One region of the Nonomuraea sp. NPDC050328 genome, then DNA from elsewhere that is predicted to be linked to it. Evidence: riboswitches for the same ligand, from Rfam matches in the RefSeq annotation. Region 1 holds a riboswitch; each other region holds the start of a gene.
What was found. A riboswitch is a leader RNA that binds a small molecule or an ion and turns the genes downstream of it on or off. The one in region 1 is predicted to bind glycine.

Region 1 (6,175 bases):
AGGCGATCAGCAAGCAGCACGGCCAGATCCTGCACCGCATCGGCGTGCACCACGTCGTCTTCCCCGAGCACGACATGGGCGAGCGGGTGGCGCACCTGGTCAGCGGGCGCATGCTCGACTACATGGAGGTCGACGAGAACTTCGCGATGGCCAAGACCCGGCCGCCGAAGGAGTACGTGGGCCGCCCGCTGGGCCAGTCGAATTTAAGGCGTAAGCACGGGGTGACCATCGTCGCGGTGAAGAGCCCCGGCGAGGACTTCACCTACGCCACCGCCGACACCGAGCTGAGCTACGGCGACGTCATCATCGTCTCCGGCAGCGTCGAGGCCGTCGAGCGCTTCGCGGAGCTGCCCTGAGGTGACACGATCGGGCCATGGCTCGATACCACGAGGTCTACCGGCGGAGCCTCGACGATCCCGGCGCGTTCTGGCGCGAGGCGGCCGCCGGGATCGACTGGCACACTCCCTTCACCGAGGTCTTCGCCGGGGAACGCTGGTTCCCCGGCGGTGAGCTCAACACCTGCTACAACGCCCTCGACCGGCACCTGGCCGACCGCGGCGGCCAGGCCGCGCTGATCTACGACAGCCCGGTCACCGGGACCAGGCGCAGCTACACCTACGCCGAGCTGCACGACGAGGTCGCCCGGACGGCCGGGCTGCTGAAGTCGCTCGGCGTGCGCCGGGGCGACACCGTCGTCATCTACCTGCCGATGGTCCCCGAGGCGGTCGTCGCCATGCTGGCCTGCGCGCGGCTCGGCGCGGTGCACTCGGTCGTCTTCGGCGGCTTCGCCGCGCCAGAACTCGCCGCCCGGATCGAGCACGCGCGGCCGAAGGTCGTGCTGAGCGCCTCCTGCGGCCTGGAACCGGGCCGGATCGTGGAGTACAAGCCGCTGCTCGACGCGGCCCTGGCCGCCTCCGCGCACCGGCCGGAGCACTGCGTGATCCTGCAGCGCCCGCAGTGCGAGGCGGCCATGGGCGAGGGCGACCTCGACTGGGCCACCGCCGTGGCCGGGGCCGAGCCGGCCGGCTGCGAGTGGGTGGCGGCGACCGATCCGCTCTACATCCTCTACACCTCGGGCACGACCGGCATGCCGAAGGGCATCGTGCGCGACAACGGCGGCCACGCGGTGGCCCTGCACTGGAGCATGGCCGCCGTCTACGACACCGGGCCCGGCGAGGTCTTCTGGGCCGCCTCCGACGTGGGCTGGGTCGTCGGGCACTCCTACATCGTCTACGCGCCGCTGCTGGCCGGCTGCACGACCGTGCTGTACGAGGGCAAGCCGGTCGGCACGCCCGACGCCGGGGCGTTCTGGCGGGTGGCGGGGGAGTACGGCGTCAAGACGCTGTTCACCGCGCCGACCGCGATCCGCGCGATCAAGAAGGAGGACCCGAACGGCGACCTGGTGAAGGACCACGGCCTGCGCTACCTGTTCCTGGCGGGGGAGCGGCTCGACCCGGACACCTACCACTGGGCCTCCGACCTGCTGGGCGTCCCGGTGATCGACCACTGGTGGCAGACCGAGACCGGCTGGCCGGTCGCGGCCAACTGCATGGGACTCGAACCGCTGCCGCCCAAGCCCGGCTCGCCGACCGTGCCGGTGCCCGGCTACGACGTGCGGGTGCTGGACGAGAACGGCGCGGAGTGCCCGCCCGGGGTCGAGGGCGCCATCGTGGTACGGCTGCCGCTGCCGCCGGGCACGCTGCCCACGCTCTACCGCGACCACGACCGCTTCGAGTCGGCCTACCTGGCCCGCTACCCGGGCTACTACCTCACCGGCGACGGCGGCCACCTGGACGCCGACGGCTACCTGTTCGTCATGGGCCGCACCGACGACGTGATCAACGTGGCCGGCCACCGGTTGTCCACCGGGGCGATGGAGGAGGTCGTCGCCACCCACCCCGACGTCGCCGAGTGCGCGGTCATCGGGGTCGCCGACGAGCTCAAGGGGCAGGTCCCGGCCGGCTTCGTGGTGCTCAAGAGCGGGACGGCGCGGCCCGCGGCGGAGATCGAGGCCGAGCTGGTGGCGCTGGTGCGCGAGCGCATCGGCCCGGTCGCGGCCTTCCGGCGGGTCAGCGTGGTCGCCCGGCTGCCCAAGACCCGGTCGGGCAAGATCCTGCGGGGCACGATGCGGGCCATCGCCGACGGCAGGACCTACCGGCCGCCGTCCACGATCGAGGACCCGGGGGTGCTGGCCGAGATCGAGCGGGCGCTCAGGTCCGGCTGAAGGCGGTGTCCCGGTCGTGGGGGGACACCGCCGTCAACCGGAGCAGGATGAACATCGGGGGCGCTGAGCGCGGCGGTGGCCACGCTCCCCGCCCCTGATGTGCTCATGTCCGGATTCCTATCCCCGCTTGGGTCAAGCTAGGGCAGGTGAACGGTCACAGCTCCGGGTAGAGCGGCCTCCGCTGCGCCAGTTCGGCCACCTTGGCCCGCAGCCGGGTGCGCGCGGGCGGGTTGAGCTCGGGGCGCAGCGCTTCGGCGATGACCGCGGCCACCTCGGTGAAGTCCCGGGCGTCGAAGCCGCGGGCGGCCAGCGCGGGGGTGCCGATGCGCAGCCCGGAGCTGACCATCGGCGGGCGCGGGTCGAACGGCACGGCGTTGCGGTTGACCGTGACGCCGATGGAGTGCAGCCGGTCCTCGGCCTGCTTGCCGTCCAGGACCGACTCGCGCAGGTCGACCAGCACCAGGTGCACGTCGGTGCCGCCGGTGACCAGGCGGTGCCCGGCGCCGGTGAGCGTGGCGGCCAGGATGCGGGCGCCCTCCAGCGTGCGCTCCTGCCGCTCGCGGAACTCGGGGGTGGCGGCGAGCTTGAAGGCGACCGCCTTGGCCGCGACGACGTGCTCCAGCGGGCCGCCCTGCTGGCCGGGGAAGACCGCGGAGTCGATCTTCTTGGCCAGCTCGGCGGTGGACAGGATGACGCCGCCGCGCGGGCCGCCGAGCGTCTTGTGCGTGGTCGTGGTGACGACGTCGGCGTGCGGCACCGGGCTGGGGTGCAGCCCGGCGGCGACCAGGCCGGCGAAGTGCGCCATGTCCACCATGAGCCGGGCGCCGACCAGGTCGGCGATCCGGCGGAATTCGGCGAAGTCGAGGTGGCGCGGGTAGGCCGACCAGCCGGCGACGATCAGGGCGGGCCGGTGCTCCAGGGCCAGCTTCTCGACCTCGGCCATGTCCACCCGGTTGTCGCTCTCCGAGACGTGGTAGGCCACGGCGTTGTAGAGCTTGCCGGAGAAGTTGAGCCGCATGCCGTGCGTCAGGTGGCCGCCGTGGGCGAGGTCGAGGCCCAGGATGGTGTCGCCCGGCGTGATCAGCGCGTGCATGGCGGCGGCGTTGGCCTGCGCGCCGGAGTGCGGCTGCACGTTGGCGTGCTCGGCGCCGAACAGCGCCTTGACGCGGTCGATCGCGAGCTGCTCGACGACGTCCACGTGCTCGCAGCCGCCGTAGTAGCGGCGGCCGGGGTAGCCCTCGGCGTACTTGTTGGTGAGGGTGCTGCCCTGCGCCTGCATGACCGCGACCGGCGCGAAGTTCTCGGAGGCGATCATCTCCAGGGTGGTGCGCTGGCGGTCGAGTTCGGCGTCCAGCGCCGCCGCGATCTCGGGGTCGACCGCGGACAGGGGTGCGTCGAGCATGAGGCTCCTCACGTAGCCGTAGGGCCTCCCCCTCTGTCATAGGCCTGAGAGATTCACCGCGCTTGCGTGCGGTTTGCCCCGTGGGCGAGACGCCGGGTGCGCCTCTTTCCAGAGTTCGCCTCCTCCACGCGGTCTTGGGCCTGAGAGTTTCCGGGGAGGTTTGCTCCTTCGGCGTCCACAGCCTGTGGACTCTCCCGCGCGGGATCATGGGCTTATGCAGTTGTCCAGGTCAGGACATGTTGTCCAGGTCAGGACATTAGGTACGGCTCAGCCGTCGTGTCAACAAGTCGCGGATAATCACCGTTGTGTCCCCCCTCTCGCGGCGCGCACTGGCCAGGCTGGGCAGCCTCGCCGCGCTCGGCACGCTGGCCACGCTCCTCCCGGCCCGGCCCGCCCACACGCCCGACGCCACCTTCCCGTTGTTGCGTCGCCGCTGGCGTGAGGTGACGGCGGTGCCGTACGCGGGGAGGGTGGAACAGGCGGCGGCCGGGCACCGGGCGAGCATGCGGCCCGCCCGCGGCGGGCTCTGGGCCGACCTGCCCTACCCGTCGCTCGACGACACGCCCGCGCGGCTGCAGACGATGGCCAGGGCGCACGCGATCACCGGCGATCCCGGCCTGGCCGAGGCGACCGCCGAGGGCCTGGCCCACTACGTGCGGCACGTGTACGCCGAGGGCGCCGAGCCGGTCGGCAACTGGTGGGACTGGGAGATCGGGGTCCCGCGCAAGCTGCTGGACGCCGCCGTGCTCATCGGCTCGCGCGACCGGGCCCTGGCCGAGGCGGTGCGGCACTTCGTGCCGGACAACCGGCTGAGGGCCTACCGGGGGCGGAGCACGGGCGCCAACCGGGTGGACCTGTGCCTGGTCCGGCTGCTGCGCGCGATCGTGGTGGAGGAGCCGGACGAGGTGCGGCGGGCGGCCGAGGCGCTGACGCCGGTCTTCCGCTACGTCGAGAAGGGCGACGGGTTCTACCGCGACGGGTCCTTCCTCCAGCACACGACCATCCCCTACCAGGGCGGCTACGGGGCGGTGCTGCTCTCCGGGGCGGCGATCATGCTGGCGCTGGTGCGCGGCACGCCGTGGGAGGTGGACGGGCGGTTCCTGTTCGACCAGGTGGAGCGCAGCTTCGCGCCCTTCGTGCTGGACGGGCTCTGCATGGACCTGGTCAGCGGCCGGGGGATCGCGCGCCGGCCGTACGGTGACCACCGGCGCGGCCAGGCCATCGCCTCGGCCGTCCTGCTGCTCGGCGAGTCGGCGCCCGCGGCGGAGCGGGCCCGCTGGCGGTCGCTGGTGAAGGGCTGGGCGGAGCGGGGCGGCTACCGGGCGGGGTTCGAGGACCTGCTGGCCGACGCGAGCGTGCCCGCGGCCCCCGAGCCGGTGGGGCACCGGCTGTTCCCGATGAGCGCCCGCGCGGTGCACCGCCGGCCGGGCTGGACCGCGGCGCTCAGCATGTCCTCCTACCGGATCGGGCACTACGAGCACGGCAACGGCGAGAACCTGCGCGGCTGGCACACCGGCTCCGGGATGCTCTACTGGTGGGCCGCCGGGCAGCGCGACCACTACTCCGACTTCTGGCACACCGTCGACCCCTACCGGCTGCCCGGCACGACCGTCTCGACCCGGCGGCTGGCCGACGGGGCGGGCCGCGGCTGGGGCGACACGCGCACGAAGTGGCGCTGGGTGGGCGGGGCGAGCGACGGCTCCTACGCGATCGTGGGGCAGCACCTGGCCGGGCTGGGCAGCACGCTGGAGGCGTTCAAGGCGTGGGTCTTCCTCGACGAGGCGGTGGTCTGCCTGGGGGCGGGCATCACGTGCTCGGACGGGGTGGCCGTGGAGACCGTGGTGGACAACCGGCGCTCGGCGGCGCAGCCGGCCGAGGGGGCGGGGTGGGCGCACCTGGCGGGGCACGCCGGGTACCTGGGCGAAGGCTTCCGCACTGCCGGGGAGCGGGGGTATCGCACGTTCTGGTTCGACCACGGCGTCGACCCGCGCGGGGCGGGCTATCGGTACGTGTGCTGCCCGGGGCCTCCGAGGCCCGCACGCGGGAGCTGGCCGGGCTCGGCTGGCTGGAGGTGCCGGCGAACACCGACGCCCAGCAGGCGGTGCGGGTCCCGGCGCTCGGGCTCACCGCGGTCGCCTTCTGGCAGCCGGGGACGGCCGGCGGCATCACGGCCTCGGGGCCCTGCGCGGTGCTGCTCCGGGGCGGGCGGCTCACCGTCGCCGATCCGCGGGACGAGCTCGCCGAGCTGACCGTCACGGTGGACGGCCGCGACCTCACCTTTCCCCGGCCCGGCCCGGGCGGCGCCACCGTCGACCTGACCTGAAGAGCCGTACGGCACGCGGTCGCGGGCGGTACCGGTCCCCCTCAGCCGTCAATAGGTGTCGCGGCGGACCTGATCGGCCTGATCGCGGGCCTCCTCCTGGCCGCTCTGGCCGCTCTGTGCGTAGCCCTCGCCGGGCTGGGGGCGGGGGGCCCGCTCCTCCCGCTGGAGCTCCGCGCCGGCCTTGGCGGCGCGTCCGGCCAGGAAGCCGGCGGCGATGGCGCCGAGG
Region 2 (6,175 bases), on a different contig from region 1:
AGCTCCCGCCGGGCGCCGCGCTGCTGACCGTCGTGCGCGGGCCCAACGCGGGCAGCCGCTTCCGGCTGGACCAGGACCTGACCACCGTCGGCCGGCACCCGGAGAGCACGATCTTCCTCGACGACATCACGGTGTCGCGCCGGCACGTGGAGTTCTACCGCCACCCCGGCGGCCGCTTCACCGTCCGTGACGTGGGCAGCCTCAACGGCACCTACGTCAACCGGGAGCGCATCGAGGAGGTGCCGCTGCACTCGGGGGACGAGGTCCAGATCGGCAAGTTCAGGCTGGTGTTCCTCTCTCGATGAGCGCGCAGGCGGCTCGCTCGCACATGAGCATCGGCGAGGTCCTCGCCCTGCTCAAGTCCGAGTTTCCAGACGTCACCATCTCCAAGATCCGTTTTCTGGAGGGGGAGGGGCTGATCGAGCCGGACCGCAGCCCCTCCGGTTACCGCAAGTTCACCCACCTGCACGTCGAACAGCTCCGCTTCATCCTGCGCGAGCAGCGTGACCACTACCTGCCGCTGCGCGTCATCAAGGACAAGATGCTGGAGGAGCTGTCCCGGCCGCGTGCCGTACCGGACAGCAAGGAGGTACGGCTCAGCCGCGACGAGCTGCTGGAGGCGGCCGGGCTGACCGAGGAGGCGCTGGCGGAGCTGGAGGACTACGGCCTGCTGGCGCCGGTCGCCCGGCGCTACGACGAGGAGGCGCTCCAGATCGCGCGGACGGTCGGGGCGCTGGCCCGTTTCGGTCTGCACGCCCGCCACCTGCGGGCGGTCAAGGCGGCGGCCGAGCGCGAGTGCGGCCTGGTCGAGCAGACCGTGGCCCCGGTGCTGAAGCGGCGCGCCCCCGGAGCGATCGGCGAGGCCCACGAGAACGCCCGCGAGCTGACCGGCCTGCTGCTGGATCTGCACGCGGCCCTGCTGCGCTCCGGCGTCCGGTCGGTGCTGGGCGGCTGAGGCATCGGGCACATTCCGGGCCTTGCGGGTGTTACGTTGGAAGAGCCTGTCGCTCGCTTTTCAGTCGCCATTTCGGATTTCGGAGCAGCCCGTGGTGCAGATGGAAGTAGTGGGCGTTCGCGTTGAAATGCCCACCAATCAGCCGATCGTTCTGCTCAAGGAGGCGAGTGGTGACCGATTCCTGCCTATTTGGATAGGAATGACAGAAGCGCAGGCGATCGCGCTCGCCTCCGCGGAGGAGCCGCCGCCCAGGCCGCTCACCCACGACCTGTTCCGCGACGTGCTCAGCGCCCTCGGCGTCAGCCTGCGCGCGGTCAACATCGTCGCCCTGCGTGACGGCATCTTCTTCGCCGACCTGGTCTTCTCCAACGGCGTCGAGGTCAGCGCCCGCCCGTCCGACTCCATCGCCCTCGCCCTGCGCACCGGAGCGCGCATCTACGCCAGCGAGGAAGTCGTCCAGGAAGCCGGTGTCGTCATCCCCGACGACCAGGAGGACGAGGTGGAGAAGTTCAGGGAGTTCCTTGACCAGATCACGCCCGAGGACTTCGGCCGCGCGGGGTAGCTATATAAGAGCATTTACGCTTCACGACTCGCCGGGGCGGATCGTTGACTGAGCATGGTCACGGTCCTACGGTGCAAGTGAAACCCGCGGTCGCCCGAAGAACCCCCAGATCAGGCCGCGGGATGAGAGAAAGCCGGAGGTCCGCGTGGCGGTCAGCAGCGGCGAGGGAAACAGGGCCGGCCAGGAAGATCCGGCCCGGCGCGAGGACGCGCGCCAGCGTGCCGGTGAACAGGGGCTGCTCTTTGACCAAGAGCCCGCCTCCCAGCCTGGCAACCTCGGCTACCGCGGCCCTACGGCCTGTGCGGCGGCCGGCATCACCTACAGGCAGCTCGACTACTGGGCGCGCACGGGTCTGGTGGAGCCGACGATAAGAGCCGCGCACGGCTCGGGCTCCCAGCGCCTGTACAGCTTCCGCGACATCCTGGTGCTCAAGGTGGTCAAGCGGCTGCTCGACACCGGAGTCTCGCTCCAGCAGATCCGCACGGCCGTGCAGCACCTGCGCGACCGCGGCGTGGCCGACCTGGCCCAGATCACGCTGATGAGCGACGGGGTGAGCGTCTACGAGTGCACCTCCGCCGACGAGGTCATCGACCTGCTCCAGGGCGGTCAGGGCGTGTTCGGCATCGCGCTGGGCCGCGTGTGGCGGGAAGTCGAGGGATCGCTCGCGGAGCTGCCGGGGGAACCCACGGCGGCCGAGGACGGCAACGCCTCGGCCGGCCACCCGGCTGACGAACTCGCGCAGCGCCGACGTGCGCGGAGGATTGGCTGAGGGTAATCTGGGCAGCGAAGCTTTCGACCCCGTGCGGGAGAGTCCCCAGCAACTGTGGGGCGCCGAAGGAGCAACCCTCCCCGGAATCTCTCAGGCACCCGGTACCGCTCGGGCGAGGCGACTCTGGAAAGCAGGCGCGCCCGCCAGGCGCGTCTCACCGACGGTGAAAGCTCCCTCGGGAGTGAAGCTCTCAGGTTGCGATGACAGAGGGGGAGACTCGGCACCCGCCTGCGCGCTGTCTCCAGGAGGCACCCTTCATGTCTGAGCTTTTCTCCAGCCGTCACATCGGCCCGTCCGACGCCGAGCAGCAGCGCATGCTGGAGGCCGTGGGCTTCGAGTCCGTCGCGGATCTGGTCGCGGTAGCCGTACCGGAAGCGATCCGGGCCAAGGACGCGCTCAAGCTGCCCGCCGCGGCGAGCGAGATCGAGGTCATCGGCGAACTGCGCGCCCTGGCCGATCGCAACCAGGTCCTGACCAGCATGATCGGCCTGGGCTACTACGACACGGTCACCCCGGCGGTCATCCGCCGCAACCTGCTGGAGAACCCGGGCTGGTACACCGCCTACACGCCCTACCAGCCGGAGATCTCGCAGGGCCGCCTCGAGGCGCTGCTCAACTTCCAGACCGTGGTCTCCGACCTCACCGGCCTCGACGTCGCGGGCGCCTCCCTGCTGGACGAGGGGACGGCCGCCGCCGAGGCGATGACCCTGGCCCGCCGGGCCGGCAAGGCCAAGAGCAACGTCTTCGTGGTCGACAACGACGTGCTGCCGCAGACCAAGGCGGTGCTGGCCACCCGCGCCGAGCCGCTCGGCATCGAGCTGGTCTTCCAGCGCCTCGACCAGGAGCTGCCGGAGTGCTTCGGCGTGCTGGTCCAGTACCCCGGCGCCACCGGCGCCGTGCGTGACTTCCGCGCCGTGGCCGAGCGGGCCCACGAGCTCGGCGCGCAGGTCGTCGCCGCCGCCGACCTGCTGGCCCTGACCCTCATCGCCTCGCCCGGCTCGCTCGGCGCCGACATCGCGATCGGCTCCTCGCAGCGCTTCGGCGTGCCGTTCGGCTTCGGCGGCCCGCACGCCGCCTACATGGCCGTGCGCGAGGGCCTGCAGCGGCAGATGCCCGGCCGCCTGGTGGGCGTCTCGGTCGACACCGACGGCGACCCGGCCTACCGGCTGGCCCTGCAGACCCGCGAGCAGCACATCCGCCGCGAGAAGGCCACCAGCAACATCTGCACCGCGCAGGTGCTCCTGGCCGTCATCGCCGGCATGTACGCCGTCTACCACGGCCCCGAGGGGCTGCGCCGGATCGCCTCGCGCGTGCACGCCCAGGCCGCCGCGATCGGCCACGCGCTGTCCGGCGCCGGCGTCCCGGTGACCGAGCACTACTTCGACACCGTCACCGCCTCGGTGCCGGGCAAGGCCGCCGCGGTCGTCGCCGAGGCGCTCTCGCGCGGCGTCAACCTGTGGCAGGTCGACGCCGACCGCGTCACCGTCGCCTGCGACGAGAAGACCGGCCCGGCCGAGGTCGCCAAGGTGCTGGAGTCCTTCTCCGCCGCGCTCGGCCTGCCGATCGAGGCGCCCGCCGCCGGCGAGGAGCTCACCGCGCTGCCCGAGGCGCTGCTGCGCACCGACGACTACCTCACCCACCCGGTCTTCCACACCCACCGCTCCGAGACCTCGATGCTGCGCTACCTGCGCCGGCTCCAGGACAAGGACATCGCGCTCGACCGCTCGATGATCCCGCTGGGCTCGTGCACGATGAAGCTCAACGCCACCACCGAGATGGAGCCGATCACCTGGCCGGAGTTCGCCGGCATCCACCCCTACGCCCCCGAGGAGCAGTCCGAGGGCTACCGGGAGCTGATCGAGACCCTGGAGAGCTGGCTGGCCGAGGTGACCGGCTACGACGCCGTCTCCATCCAGCCCAACGCCGGCTCGCAGGGCGAGTTCGCCGGCCTGTTGGCCATCCGCGCCTACCACCGCGCCAACGGCGACGCTGAGCGCGACGTCTGCCTCATCCCGTCCTCGGCGCACGGCACCAACGCGGCCAGCGCGGTCATGGCCGGCATGCGCGTCGTCGTGGTCGCCTGCGACGATGACGGCAACGTCGACCTGGCCGACCTCGACGCCAAGATCGCCAAGCACGCGGACAAGCTGGCCGCGATCATGGTGACCTACCCGTCCACGCACGGCGTGTACGAGGAGACCATCACCGAGGTCTGCGCCAAGGTCCACGAGGCCGGCGGCCAGGTCTACGTCGACGGCGCCAACCTCAACGCGCTGGTCGGCCTCGCCAAGCCGGGCGAGTTCGGCGCCGACGTGTCCCACCTCAACCTGCACAAGACCTTCTGCATCCCGCACGGCGGCGGCGGCCCCGGCGTCGGCCCGGTCGCCGTCCGCGCCCACCTGGCCGCCTACCTCCCCGGCCACCCGCTGCGCGAGGGCTCGGCGGTCGGTCCCGTCTCCGCCGCGCCGTACGGCTCGGCGGGCATCCTGCCGATCTCCTGGGCCTACGTCCGGATGATGGGCGGCGACGGCCTGCGCGCCGCCACCGAGCAGGCCATCCTGTCGGCCAACTACCTCGCCCGCCGGCTGGCCCCGCACTACCCGGTGCTCTACACCGGCCGGGGCGGGCTGGTCGCCCACGAGTGCATCGTCGACCTGCGGCAGATCACCAAGGAGACCGGCGTCACCGTGGACGACGTGGCCAAGCGCCTCATCGACTACGGCTTCCACGCGCCGACCATGTCCTTCCCGGTGGCCGGCACGCTGATGATCGAGCCGACCGAGAGCGAGAACCTCGCCGAGCTCGACCGCTTCGTGGACGCGATGATCGCCATCCGCCAGGAGATCTCGCGGGTGGCCGACGGCGGCTACGACCGCACCGACAACCCGCTGCGCAACGCCCCGCACACCGCCGAGTCGGTCACCGCCGACGAGTGGACCCACCCGTACTCGCGCAGCGAGGCGGCCTACCCGGTGCGCTCGCTGCGGGAGAACAAGTACTGGGTGCCGGTCCGCCGCATCGACCAGGCCTACGGCGACCGCAACCTGGTGTGCGCCTGCCCGCCGCTGGAGGCCTACGAGGACTGATCCCGCTCGGGTGACGGAGCCCGCTCAGGCCGTTCTCCGGCCGGGGCGGGCTCTCTCGCGTCCGGGCCGGGCTCGGTGAGACCCCGCGCGTCGAGTCGCGCGACGTGATCGCCGGGAATCGTTAGGCTCGGGGGCAGCCTCGTGAAGACGCGAAGGAGTTTCGTTGACCCCCCAGGAGCTCGACGCCTCACCCCTCGACACCGCCCGGCGGCTGGCCGAGGAAGGCGATCTCGGCGGAGCCGCCGCCATCCTCACCGGACTGGCCTCCGACCCCGAGGCGCCCGACCGCGCCCAGGCGGCGGTCGGGCTCGCCGTGGTGCTGGACGAGCAGGGCGATGTCCGGGGCGCGCGCAACGCCGCCCGCTCCGCCCTGGCCACCGGACACCCCGAGTACGCCGCCCAGGCCGCCTGCCACCTCGCCCAGGGCTTCGAGCGCGAAGGGCTCGACGAGCAGGCCCGGGGCGCGTGGCAGGCCGTCCTCGGGCTCGGCACGGCCGCCTACCTGCCCGTGGCGCACCTCGCCCTGGCCCGGCTCGCCGAGAGCGACGAGGAGGCCGAGGCGCACCTGCGCGGGGCCCTGGCGGCCGGTGGCCCGATCAGCGCCGCCCAGCAGCTCGCCGACCTCCTGCTGGCCCGTGGCGAGCCCGAGGAGGCCGTGGCGGTGCTGGAGGAGACGCTGGAGGTGTGCGACGAGGTGGCCGCCGCGCAGGTGCGGGTCCGGCTCGGGATCGCGCACCTCGAACTCGCCTGCGCGCACTTCGCGGTCGCGGTGGAGGAGGGGCGGGACCGGGAGACCGTCTCGC
Region 3 (6,175 bases), on a different contig from region 1:
GAGCCAGGGCGACGACTACTCCATGGCCCTCAACCCGAGCAGCGCCTCGGTCCAGGCCGGCTCCTCCGCCACCACCACCCTCCAGACCACGGTGACCAGCGGAAACGCCCAGCAGGTGACGCTGAGCGCCTCCGGGGCCCCGGCGGGCGTGACGGTCTCCTTCAGCCCGGCGACCATCCAGTCCGGCCAGTCCTCCACCGTGACCATCTCGGTGGGCGCCTCGGTCTCGCCGAACACCTACCCGATCACCATCTCCGGTGACGGCGCCTCGGCGGACCGCTCGGCCACCTTCAGCCTGACCGTCGGCGGCAGCCAGGGCACCACCTGGCAGACGTGGACCCCGTACGCGGTCGGCGCGACCGTGACCTACGAGGGCGTCTCCTACCGGTGCCTCCAGGCGCACACCAGCCTCCCCGGCTGGGAGCCGCCGAACGTCCCGGCCCTCTGGCAGCGACTCTGACCCATCGAGCACCCGGCCCCCGCGAGGGGGCCGGGCCCTCCTAGGAGCTCTTCCCGTGAAGAAAGCACTTCTGTCAGCAGTCGCGTGCCTGCTCACGCTGACCGGGCTGGCCGCCGCTCCCGCTCAGGGCGCGGTCGCCGCCCCGGACATCCCGCTCGGCAGCATCACCGCGCACCTGAGCCAGCTCCAGTCGATCGCCCAGGCCAACGGGGGCAACCGCGCCTCCGGCCGGCCCGGCTACACCGCCTCGCTCAACTACATCAAGGGCAAGCTCGACGCCGCCGGGTACACCACCCGCGTCCAGAACTTCAGCGGCGGCAGCAACCTCATCGCCGACTGGCCCCAGGGACCCGCCAGCCCGACCATCATGCTCGGCGCCCACCTGGACAGCGTCACCTCCGGCCCCGGCATCAACGACAACGGCACCGGCTCGGCCTCCCTGCTGGAGGTCGCGCTCGCCGTCGCCGCCCAGCGGCCGACGCTCGGCAAGCACGTGCGTTTCGGCTGGTGGGGCGCCGAGGAGTCGGGTCTGGTCGGCTCGCGGTACTACGTCCAGAACGGCGGGGCCTCCGGCGTCGAGGCCTACCTCAACTTCGACATGACCGGCTCGCCCAACCCGGGCTACTTCGTCTACGACGACGACACCCAGTTGCAGCGCCTGTTCAACGACTACTACGCCACGCTCGGCATCCAGACCGAGCCGGAGCGGATCGGCGACGGCCGCAGCGACCACGCCTCGTTCAAGAACGCCGGCGTGCGGGTCGGCGGCGTCTTCACCGGCGCCAGCGAGCGCAAGAGCGCCGCCCAGGCGGCCAAGTGGGGCGGCCAGGCCAACCAGTCCTTCGACCGCTGCTACCACTCGGCGTGCGACACCTGGCCGGCCAACGTCAACACCACCGCCCTGGACCGCAACGCCGACGCGGCCGCGCACGTCCTGTGGCAGCTCGCGGTGACCTCGCAGCCCGGCAACGACTTCTCGATGGCGGTCAGCCCGTCCTCGGCGACCGTCCAGCCCGGCCAGAGCACCACCGCCACCGTCTCCACGACGATCACCAGCGGCAGCGCCCAGCCGGTCAGCCTGACCGCCACCGGCGCCCCCTCCGGTGTGACCGTCTCCTTCAGCCCGGCGCAGATCCAGTCGGGCCAGTCCGCCACCGTGACCGTCGCCGCCGGCGCCGGCACCGCGGCCGGGACCTACCCGATCACCCTGCGCGGCAACTCCACCAAGACGGCGACCTTCACGCTGGTCGTCGGCACCCCGACCGGTGACGACTACTCGATGGCGGTCAGCCCGTCCTCGGCCACCGTCCAGCCGGGCCAGAGCACGACCGCGACCCTGAACACCACGGTCACCAGCGGGAACGCCAAGCCGGTCAGCCTGACCGCCACCGGCGCCCCCTCCGGCGTGACCGTCTCCTTCAGCCCGGTCCAGATCCAGTCCGGCCAGTCCGCCACCGTGACGATCGCCGTCGCGGCCGGCACCCCGGCCGGGACCCACCAGATCACCCTGCGCGGCAACTCCGACCGCTCGGCGAGCTTCTCGCTGACCGTCGGCGGCGGCGGGGGCGAGACGACCTGGACGGCCTACACCGTCTACGCGGCCGGCGCCACGGTGACCTACCAGGGCGTCAGCTACCGCTGCCTGCAGGGCCACACCGCCCTGCCCGGATGGGAGCCGCCGAACGTCCCGGCGCTCTGGCAGCGCATCTGAGAACCCCGCGTGGCCACGGCTGGGGGTTTGTGGTCACGCGGTCAAGCAGGTGGACGAGGGGTACGGCTCGCGCCGGCCGAGCTGGGACCGGGGCTACCCGGGCGGCCGCGCGACAGGCCTGAGGGTGACCAGGCCGGAGCCCGCCCCTCGTCCACCTTTCTTCTCGTGGTACGGCAGGCGGTTCTTGCGGGTTTCGCAGAGGGTGTCCCGCCCACTAGGCTGAAGGCGACACCGATGAACCCGTGCGGGAGAGAGCCCTGACATCCGGTCAGGGCCCCTGAAGGAGCAAGCCCTCCCCGCGAACCTCTCAAGGCAAAGGACCGTACGGGCCAGGGTGACCTCTGGAAAGCAGGCCGGGAAAGCCGCCTCGCCGAAGGTGAAAGTCTGGGCAAACATCCAGGCGAAACTCTCAGGCATCATGACAGAGGGGGAGGATCCTGGCATCCGACCCTGCCTCTGAGGTGCGAACACATGGCACGACCCACACCGTTGCGAGACGTCCACGAGAGTCTCGGCGCCACCCTCACCGACTTCGCCGGCTGGCTCATGCCGCTGCGCTACGGGAGCGAGTCGGCCGAGCACCGGGCCGTGCGCGAGGCCGCCGGCCTGTTCGACCTCTCCCACATGGGGGAGATCTACGTGACCGGGCCGCAGGCCGGCGAGCTGCTGGACTACGCCCTGGTGGGGCACCTGTCCGCGCTCGTCCCGGGCCGCGCCCGCTACACGATGATCGTCAACGCCGAGGGCGGCGTGCTCGACGACCTGATCGTCTACCGGCTGGCCGACCAGGAGTTCATGGTCGTCGCCAACGCCTCCAACTACCTCATGGTCGCCGAGCAGCTCCGCCACCGGGCCGGCGGGTTCGACGCCGACGTGGACGACCGCTCCGACGCCTACGCGCTGATCGCCGTCCAGGGGCCGCGGGCCCAGGAGATCCTTGCCCAGCTCACCGACGCCGACCTCGCGGGCCTGAAGTACTACGCCGGCCTGCCCGGCACGGTCGCCGGGGCCGAGGCGCTCATCGCCCGCACGGGCTACACCGGCGAGGACGGGTTCGAGCTCTTCGTCCGCAACGCCGACGCGGTCGCGCTCTGGCAGGAGCTGATGAAGGCGGGCGAGCCGTACGGGATGATTCCCGCAGGTCTGTCGTGCCGCGACACCCTCCGCCTCGAAGCCGGCATGCCGCTGTACGGCAACGAGCTCAGCGCCGACCTGACCCCGTTCGACGCCGGCCTCGGCCGAGTGGTGAAATTCGACAAGCCCGGCGACTTCGTCGGCAAGGCCGCGCTTGAACCGCTCCGCGAGAGCGAGCCCAAGCGCCGCCTCGTCGGCCTGGTCGCCCAGGGCCGCCGGATCCCGCGCCACGGGTTCCCGGTCGTCGCCGGAGGTCAGGTCGTCGGCGAGGTCACCAGCGGCGCCCCTTCGCCCACCCTGGGCAAGCCGATCGCGATGGCCTACGTCGACACCGGCGTCACCGGCGGCCTAGCCGTCGACACCCGGGGCAGCCAAGAGCCTATGGACCTGGTTGAGCTGCCTTTCTACAGGAGGAACAAGTGAGCAACATCCCTGACGACCTGAACTACACCAAAGAGCACGAGTGGGTCGCGGGCCTGGACGACGGCCGCACCGTGACCGTGGGCGTCACCGCCTACGCCGCGGAGGCCCTTGGTGACGTCGTCTACGTGCAGCTTCCCGAGGCCGGCGCCACCGTCGAGGCGGGCGACTCCATCGGCGAGGTGGAGTCCACCAAGTCGGTGAGCGAGATCTACGCCCCGGTGAGCGGCGAGGTGGTCGAGGTCAACCAGGCCGTCGTGGAGAAGCCCGACCTGGTCAACAGCGACCCGTACGGCGAGGGCTGGATGTTCCGCGTCCGCCTGGAGGGCGACGCGGAGGACCTGCTGTCCGCCGAGGAGTACACCGCCCTCACCTCCGGCGAGTCCTGATCTTCCCGGCCGGGGCTTCGTCCGGAGCCCCGGTACCCCTTTTATCGTGAAAGGCGCAAGTCAATGGCGATCAGCGTCTTCGACCTCTTCAAGATCGGCATCGGTCCGTCGAGCTCGCACACCGGCGGGCCCATGGCCGCCGCGCACAAGTTCGCCCGTGGCCTCGACGCCGACGGCCTCCTGCCGGACGTCGCCCGGGTCGAAGCCATCCTGTACGGCTCGCTCGGCCTGACCGGCAAGGGCCACGGCAGCGACAAGGCCGTGCTCCTGGGCCTGTCCGGCGAGAAGCCCGAACTGGTCGACGTCGACACCGTGGACGAGCGCCTGGCCCAGATGCGCGCCTCCGGCAAGATCGACCTGTACGGCACGCACACCATCCCCTTCGTCGTCGGCGAGGACCTCGTCTTCGAACGCAAGATCTCGCTGCCGGGCCACCCCAACGGCATGCGCTTCACCGCCTACGCCGCCAACGGCGACGTGCTGCGGGAGAAGGTCTATTACTCCGTCGGCGGCGGCTTCGTCGTGGACGAGAACGCCACCGGCGCCGACCGCATCAAGCCCGACGACACGGCTCTGCCGTACCCCTTCAGCACCGCGGCCGAGCTGCTCGCCCAGTGCTCGGAGACCGGGCTGTCCATCTCCGGGCTGATGATGGAGAACGAGAAGGCCTTCGGCCGCACCGAGGCCGAGATCCGCGCCAAGCTGCTCGACATCTGGCACGTGATGTCCGAGTGCGTGCGCCGCGGCATCGGCAAGGAGGGCGTCCTGCCCGGCGGCCTCAAGGTCAGGCGTCGCGCGCACCAGCTCCACCGCCGCCTCCAGGCCGAGACGCCCTCGCACGACCCGCTCCAGACCATGGACTGGGTCGGCCTGTTCGCCCTGGCCGTCAACGAGGAGAACGCCGCCGGCGGCCGGATCGTCACCGCCCCCACCAACGGCGCCGCCGGCATCATCCCGGCGGTCCTCACCTACTACTCGCGCTTCGTCCCGGGCGCCGACGACGCCGGCGTGGTGCGCTTCCTGCTCACCGCCGCCGCCATCGGCGTGCTGTTCAAGGAGAACGCCTCCATCTCCGGCGCCGAGGTCGGCTGCCAGGGCGAGGTCGGCTCGGCCTGCTCCATGGCCGCCGCCGGCCTCACCGAGGTCCTGGGCGGCACCCCCGAGCAGGTCGAGAACGCCGCCGAGATCGGCATCGAGCACAACCTCGGCCTCACCTGCGACCCCATCGGCGGCCTCGTCCAGATCCCCTGCATCGAGCGGAACGCCGTGGCCTCCATCAAGGCCATCACCGCCGCCCGCTTCGCCCTGCGCGGCGACGGCAAACACTTCGTCTCCCTGGACAAGGCGATCAAGACCATGCGCGACACCGGCCGGGACATGCTCGACAAGTACAAGGAGACCTCCCGCGGCGGCCTCGCGGTCAACGTCATCGAGTGCTGATCTCCTGCTTGGCTGGTGCGCCCGGAATCTGTCGTCGCAAGCGGGTAGCGTGGGAGCATGACGGCGCACCAGCACGATGAGGTCATCACCATCCCTCGTGACGAGTACGAGGCCCTCAAGGCCGAGGTCCGACGGTTGCGCCGTGAGATCGGTCGCCAGCAGGCGATGCGCGCCATCATGGAGAATGCCGCCCATCCCGGCGCCGTGCGGACATTCACACGGGACGAGCTCGCCGCTGAGTGGGGCATCAGTGGCTGACCGCCGCATCGCCTTTCCCGAGCGCGCTTGGGAGCAGATCGAAGCCCTACCGGAAGGTCTGCGCAGGCCTGTCCAACTCGCCGTCTTCACCCTGCTGGAGGACCCGCGTCCGTCGCTCGCCGACCCGATGGACGGGGTTCCGAACGCCTACGAGTTGAACCTCATCAGCGATGACGTCACCATCTGGTACACGATCACTCTTCACGAGGGCGAAGAAGTGATCACCATCCAGGTGGTTCGCCCGAATCTCTGACTTCGGATTGATCGACAAGGCGATCAAAACCATGCGTGACACCGCGGCCCCCTCGCGGTCAACGTCGTCCACGTGCTGACCGCGAGGTGGCCGGCCCGTTCTAGCCGGTG

Region 2: it holds a riboswitch for glycine, as region 1 does, so the genes downstream of both, gcvP (aminomethyl-transferring glycine dehydrogenase) here and glyA (serine hydroxymethyltransferase) in region 1, are expected to answer to the same signal.
Region 3: it holds a riboswitch for glycine, as region 1 does, so the genes downstream of both, gcvT (glycine cleavage system aminomethyltransferase GcvT) here and glyA (serine hydroxymethyltransferase) in region 1, are expected to answer to the same signal.

The regions. Positions count from the first base shown of each region.
Region 1 covers NZ_JBITIW010000004.1:196,850-203,024, forward strand. Annotated here, with positions in the region: gene ACIBG7_RS17150 (TrkA family potassium uptake protein) at 1-356, shown strand, start outside; gene ACIBG7_RS17155 (propionyl-CoA synthetase) at 374-2,224, shown strand; gene glyA (serine hydroxymethyltransferase) at 2,379-3,626, opposite strand; glycine riboswitch at 3,746-3,833, opposite strand; partial or broken gene ACIBG7_RS17165 (polysaccharide lyase 8 family protein) at 4,130-5,431, shown strand; gene ACIBG7_RS17170 (polysaccharide lyase beta-sandwich domain-containing protein) at 5,728-5,949, shown strand; gene ACIBG7_RS17175 (hypothetical protein) at 5,998-6,175, opposite strand, start outside.
Region 2 covers NZ_JBITIW010000003.1:640,507-646,681, reverse strand. Annotated here, with positions in the region: gene ACIBG7_RS14495 (FHA domain-containing protein) at 1-305, shown strand, start outside; gene ACIBG7_RS14490 (MerR family transcriptional regulator) at 302-955, shown strand; gene ACIBG7_RS14485 (bifunctional nuclease family protein) at 1,047-1,517, shown strand; gene ACIBG7_RS14480 (MerR family transcriptional regulator) at 1,663-2,286, shown strand; glycine riboswitch at 2,311-2,403, shown strand; gene gcvP (aminomethyl-transferring glycine dehydrogenase) at 2,544-5,372, shown strand; gene ACIBG7_RS14470 (hypothetical protein) at 5,536-6,175, shown strand, end outside.
Region 3 covers NZ_JBITIW010000001.1:187,954-194,128, forward strand. Annotated here, with positions in the region: gene ACIBG7_RS00805 (M4 family metallopeptidase) at 1-460, shown strand, start outside; gene ACIBG7_RS00810 (M28 family peptidase) at 516-2,171, shown strand; glycine riboswitch at 2,407-2,504, shown strand; gene gcvT (glycine cleavage system aminomethyltransferase GcvT) at 2,643-3,728, shown strand; gene gcvH (glycine cleavage system protein GcvH) at 3,725-4,114, shown strand; gene ACIBG7_RS00825 (L-serine ammonia-lyase) at 4,178-5,554, shown strand; gene ACIBG7_RS00830 (hypothetical protein) at 5,612-5,812, shown strand; gene ACIBG7_RS00835 (hypothetical protein) at 5,805-6,065, shown strand; gene ACIBG7_RS00840 (ABC transporter permease) at 6,166-6,175, opposite strand, start outside.